2 regions of the Latilactobacillus fuchuensis genome follow, and region 2 is predicted to be linked to the other one. Evidence: riboswitches for the same ligand, from Rfam matches in the RefSeq annotation. Region 2 holds a riboswitch; the other holds the start of a gene.
The links. Region 2 has a riboswitch for thiamine pyrophosphate ahead of tenA (thiaminase II). Riboswitches for the same ligand answer to the same signal wherever they lie in the genome.

Region 1 (3,183 bases), 930 kb from region 2:
ATCATCAATGAAAAAAGGGACTTGGTAAGTCCGACAAAGTTGCTGAGCTTGGCGGGCATAATGTTCAATCTCAGCTGCTGATTGCAGACTATTCGGACCTTTTTCGCGGAATTGAAAACAAGTAATGCCAGCGTTAAGTGCCGCTTCTAATGTCGGTAAGAATTGGGCGACGCCGGTATCCTGGGTGCCAGTCACTAAATAGGTTTGGAGTATTTCCGGGGAAATATTAGTCATGTTCAACCTCCCGATACGCCCAGTGATTGGTCGGACCATGGCCGTGACCGACGGCAATCGGATTGGCAATTGCCGCTTGAATATAGGCTTTACTAATCCGAATCGCTTGTTTTAAGGGCGTGCCTTTGGCAAGTTCCGCCGTGATGCAAGCTGAAATCGTATCACCGGTCCCGTGCGTTCGGACCGTTTCAATCCGGGGTGTCGACAGCCATTCATCACTGCCATCCGCGTATAAAATATAATCGTTGGCTTGTTGTTCCGCCGTTTGGTGGCCACCTTTGATGATGATGTTTTGCGCGCCCATTTTTTGTAAGATTTGAGCGGCTAACTTGAACTCAGCTGGCGTTTTAACGGATTGACCAATCAAGACTTCGGCTTCGGGTAAGTTGGGCGTCAGGACGGTTGCGAGGGGCAATAATTCGTTGCGTAAAGTCGTGATTGCATCCTCGGTTAAAAGTGCGGCCCCACCCTTAGCAATCATGACGGGGTCTAACGTCAGCGGGCCAAAGTCAAAGCGCCGTAAATTTTCGGCTACAGCCGCCACGTGTGCGGCATCGGCTAACATACCGGTTTTACAGGCTTTAATGTGGAAGTCGGCTGCCAACGATTCAAATTGTTTAGTAATCAATTCAAGGGGTAACGGGAAACTGTCTTGCACCCCGAGTGTATTTTGAGCGGTAATCGCGACGACCACGTTGGTGGCAAAAACGTGGCGTTCCTGCATCGTTTTAATGTCAGCTTGCATGCCAGCACCGCCACCACTATCGGAACCAGCAATCGTTAAGGCTTGTGGGAAGTCGTTCATCTTAATTGGACTCCTTTAATTGGGCTTTTTGACTGATTTCTTCGGTCGTCACCGTGAACAAACGGTCTAATAATTGCGGATAAAAGCTACCAGGTAACGGTTGTGGCATCGCTTCAGCGACTAATTGACCCGTGACGGCAAAAGTGGTGGCTGCGGCAACGGCTGCTTGATAAGGATCGTCAGGTAGCATGCCGACGAACGCACCGCAAACGCCGGTTAACATATCACCAGAGCCGACGTGGGTTTGGAAAAGCGGGGTCCCGTTGAAGATTTGGGTAACACGCGTGCCATCGGTGACCACGTCTGTTGGACCCGTTAATAGAATCGTAGTGTTCAGTTTACGAGCGGCTTGTTGTGCTAAATCAACGATGTCGGCTTGACCACTACCGGCATCAATCCCGTTAGCTTGCCAGTCAATTCCAGCAAAATAGGCAATCTCACCGGCATTTCCGCGAATAATATCGGGGGTGCCTAAAGTGAGTAGTTGATCGATCACCCCTTGACGATACGTTAAGGAACCGACGGCGACCGGGTCTAAGACAACCGGTTTGTGCATTTGATACGCGGCTTGCAGCAACGTGACCATCTGATCAATCTGGGGTTGGGCGAGCGTACCGATGTTAACGGTAATCGCTTGGGCAATTGCAACGATATCGGCCGCTTCTTCAGGTGCACTGGACATAATGGGCGACGCGCCAATCACATTTTGGACGTTGGCGACTTGGTCGACGGTCACGTGGTTCGAGATGTTGGCCACAATTGGATTCGTGTGCCGCAGTTGGTTCAATAAGGTCTGATTCATGGTAGAGCCTCCTTAGAATATCAAAAAAGCCACTTTTGGCTGCACGACGGCATAGAAAAGTGGCTTAACAAATAAGCAAGGGAGCACTTTCCTACGCAAGTCTGAACTTACAGGTTCGAAGGGATTAGATTGAATCAATCTATCTCAGTTCTTCTAAAGAACACCCCTAGTGCAAAGCGATTTAATTGTACCCTTAGTATACGGGATGCCGTCGTTTTTGCAACCGTTTTATAATTATTGAAAACAATTTATTTAAAGAACCATTCTTTCATTAGGTATAGACCGATATTTTTTTAAATTAAGAAACCGCTTTAAACGCCGTCTGTAAAGGTCCATACCAAAATATAAGCGCTTGCTTATGGCTAAATTTAATGGTTTAATGAAAACATTGAAAAATAAAGGAGTATTCGCAATGAAAAATTACTTACAACGAATGGGTCGCTCATTGATGTTACCAGTTGCCGTATTACCAGCAGCTGCCATCTTAATGGGGATTGCTAACTGGGTTGGCAATGGCGATTCAAATGCTAACATCTTCACGATTTTCTTAGCCGGTGGTAGTGGCGCGATTTTAAATAATTTACCATTACTATTTGCCGTCGGTTTAGCTTTAGGGATGTCGAAGGATCAAGATGGGGCCGCAGCCTTAGCTGGTTTGGTGGCTTTCTTAGTACCGAAGACCATCTTAGCACCTGCTTCAGTTCAAGCGATGCAAGGGTTATCAGACATCGCTAAAGTCAATCCTGCTTTTGGTAAGATTGAAGGGAACGTCTTAATTGGGATTTTGGCCGGTTTAATTGCTGCTGCCATGTACAATAAATTCCATAACGTGAAGTTACCGATGGCGCTGTCCTTCTTTAGTGGGAAACGGTTGGTACCGATTATGGCCGCCGCTGCCATGGTCGTTGTTTCAGCCATCCTATACTTCGTTTGGCCAGCAGTCTTCACCGTATTAGTGGCCTTTGGTAAAGCAATTTCTAATCTTGGTTGGGCCGGGGCTGGGATTTACGGGTTCTTCAACCGTTTATTGATTCCAACCGGGTTACACCATGCGTTGAATTCAGTGTTCTGGTTTGACGTTGCGAATATTAATGATATCGGGAATTTTTTAGGCGGTGCTAAATCGATCGCTAACGGGACGGCCATTGTTGGTAAGACCGGTATGTATCAAGCTGGTTTCTTCCCAGTTATGATGTTTGGGTTACCAGCTGGGGCGTATGCGATTTATAAAAATGCGCGTCCTGAACGTAAAAAAGCAACAGCTTCATTAATGTTAGCTGCTGGTTTTGCCTCATTCTTTACAGGGGTAACTGAACCCCTTGAATTCTCATTCATGTTTGTG
Region 2 (3,183 bases):
ACATTACAGAAAATGATGCAGGGCAAACAATTAATTTGGTCGGGTCCCGGTTTTAAATTCGATTTAACCGTCAACCCAATTGTTTACGCGATTATCAATTGTACGCCGGATTCTTTTTATGACGGGCAACCTAGTCAGCAGTTAGGGCCAATTCTGACTAAAATCGAAGCCGATTTAGCCAATGGGGCAGCAGTGATTGAAGTTGGCGGTAAATCAACTCGACCGGGGTATCAAGAATTAACGCCGGATGAAGAATGGCAACGGATCGCGCCGGTTATTCAAGCGGTTCAGCAGGAATGGCCGGCTGCCATCTTGGCGGTTGATACTAATAATGCCGAGGTGATGCGTCGGTCAGTGATGAGTGGTGTACCTATTTTGAACGACGTTGATGGTTTTAATCAAGTTGCGAAGTTAGCCGTGGTTGCGCAACACCGGCCTAGTGTGGTGACGATGTATAACGGTCGCCACTTTACGGATGATACATTTACGACGTTAGACCAATTCTATCAGGAAACGTTGACTGAACTGGAACATGCCGGGCTAACACGGTCGCAAATTGCATTGGATCCGGGGGTTGGTTTTTCGAACGCGCAAAATACGGCGTCATTAGATTTATTTAAGATTAAGAGTATCCAACCGACAACTCAGTATCAAGCGCCGTTAATGGCGGCCATTTCGCGCAAAAGTTTTATGGAGAAACAATTTGATTATCCGATGGTGGAACGGTTGACGGCCACCTTGTTATTCGAACAATTAATGGTTGAACAAGGCGCCCGTATTTTACGGGTCCACGATGTGGCAGCGACAAAAAAGATGCTGCATTTATTTCAAGGTTATCAACAAGCTAATTTATTAATGGCGGCTAAATGAGGACCGCGCTAGTGGCAGAATTGCATACGTTAGCGTTAAAAAACTATGCATTTAATGACCCGTCTAAATACCAAGAAATTGAGCAACGAGTCAATGATCAGCAACCACCATTTTATCGCGGATTAAATGCTGAATTACATTTATCAGCGAGTACCGTAGTTTTTAGGGACGATCAATTATTGATGGTCAAACACCCCTATTTGCACCAATGGTTATTGCCGGCGGGGCATGTTGAATACGAAGAAGCACCGAGCACGACAGCGCTGCGTGAGTTGCTGGAAGAAACGGGATTAACCGGGGTTAATCCGATCTTAGTTGATATCAATCTGATTAATATTCCGGCCAATCCGGTCAAGCATGAGTCAGCGCACCAACATATTGATTGTCGTTATTGGGTTCAACCGACGTTTCAAGTTGCGGAGACGGCGGAACTGTCGACGCGTTGGGTCTCGAGGGCTGATGCGCCAGTGGAGTTTCAACATTATTTTGAACTATTGAATACGTAATCGTTTTCATCTATGGTATACTTAGGACACAATTGAATAACACATCTGGGGTGCCTACAAGCTGAGATTATACCCATTGAACCTGATATAGTTAGTACTAGCGCAGGGAAATGCCGTGTCGTTTAACGATTAAACGAGCTTATTTTGGTACCCGTCAATTCATATGAATTGACGGGTCTTTTTAGTGGCGTTGGTTAGCCTCAGACGTGAATCGAATCAATTGAATTGGAGGCACTATGTCATTTATTAAGATTGTGCAACAAGCGACATTACCCTATTGGACTGGGAGTTTGCAACACCCGTTTATTGTTGAACTACAGGCAGGAACGTTATCCGCGGACTGTTTTCGCTACTATTTGATACAAGATCATTATTATTTACAAGCGTTCAGCCGATTACATCAGTTAGTGGCTGATCGTTGTCAAGATTCGGCCTTAAAACAGTTAATGCTGACTGGTGCGGCCGATTTAGAAAGTGGCGAAGCGCTTGTTCGCCAACAATTTTTTCAAGAATTGCAGATCACGGCTGACGAATTAGCCCAAACGCCGGTCGCCCCCACAACGGATCACTATATTGCACATTTATATCGACAATTGACGATTGATAATACCGCAATTGCGGCGGCGGGTTTGTACCCTTGTTTATGGCTATATGGGGATGTCGGTCAAGCGCTTAGTCAAAGGACGTCACCAAATCCTTATTATCAACGCTGGATTGAGACGTATGCGACTGATGAATTACAGACTGAAATTCAGACGACTGGTCAGGTGCTTAATCGGCTGTACGCGGCTAGCAGTCCGCTGGATCAAGAACAAATGGTACACGCTTTTGTGCGCAGCAGCCAATTAGAATATCATTTTTGGGAAATGGCTTACCGTCAAGAACAATGGTTAGCGGGGGCAGTCCAATGAAATCAAAACGAATTAAACGGTTAACGCTTCTGGCGATGATGGTTGCACTGGATGTGATTTTATCACCTTTATTTCGAATTGAAGGGATGGCGCCGATGTCGAGTGTCTTAAACGTTACGGCCGCAGTTTTGATGGGGCCATTATACGCCACGATTATGGCGTTGATGACCGCAATATTACGAATGGTGCTACTAGGGATTCCGCCATTAGCCTTAACCGGGGCATTATTTGGGGCACTATTTGCCGGATTGGGTTATAAGATTAGCGGTCAGGTTGGTAGCGCGATTGGTGGTGAAATTTTTGGCACTGGCATCATCGGTTCCTTATTATCGTATCCCGTTATGGTCTGGTTTACAGGAAGTTCAAACGGTTTATTTTGGTTGGTTTATACCCCACGATTCTTAGGGGGTGCGATTTCCGGGAGTGTTGTTGCGTGGTTAGTCTTGTATAAATTAAAAGAAACGTCGATTTTCCAAAAAAGTCGCACAGTATTCCAATCGAAATGATAAGTTATTCATGAGCATAATCAGCGCGTTTTTGCTGGCACTTTGCTATCCTTGAATTATAGAGGAGGTTATATGATGCAAAACTATCGTGCTTATTGGCAAAAAATGTTTGTCTTTGATGCAACTGCAACGCGTGTACAGTATTGGTGGGCCGTTATTATTAATTATATTATCGTCGGTCTATACGCATTTGGAACGAATCAGTCTCAATATATTAATGCCAGTGGTGATTATCAAATGGCATGGAACGCGAATTCAATGATTTTTGCACTCATCTTAGGACTCGTCTGGCTCGCTAACTTCACCATTCGAGCGCGGCGTTTACATGATACTAACCGTAGTAACTGGTGGATCCTAATCAGTATCATTCCAATTATTGGTCAGATTTGG

Region 1: linked by a shared signal. The riboswitch ahead of thiM (hydroxyethylthiazole kinase) and the one ahead of tenA (thiaminase II) in region 2 are both predicted to bind thiamine pyrophosphate.

The regions. Positions count from the first base shown of each region.
Region 1 is NZ_LT984417.1:1,973,414-1,976,596, reverse strand. It holds gene thiE (thiamine phosphate synthase) at 1-234, opposite strand, end outside; gene thiD (bifunctional hydroxymethylpyrimidine kinase/phosphomethylpyrimidine kinase) at 227-1,039, opposite strand; gene thiM (hydroxyethylthiazole kinase) at 1,041-1,841, opposite strand; TPP riboswitch at 1,913-2,019, opposite strand; gene nagE (N-acetylglucosamine-specific PTS transporter subunit IIBC) at 2,254-3,183, shown strand, end outside.
Region 2 is NZ_LT984417.1:1,039,803-1,042,985, forward strand. It holds gene folP (dihydropteroate synthase) at 1-870, shown strand, start outside; gene LFUMFP_RS04910 (NUDIX domain-containing protein) at 882-1,376, shown strand; TPP riboswitch at 1,413-1,502, shown strand; gene tenA (thiaminase II) at 1,613-2,287, shown strand; gene thiW (energy coupling factor transporter S component ThiW) at 2,284-2,793, shown strand; gene LFUMFP_RS04925 (DUF805 domain-containing protein) at 2,869-3,183, shown strand, end outside.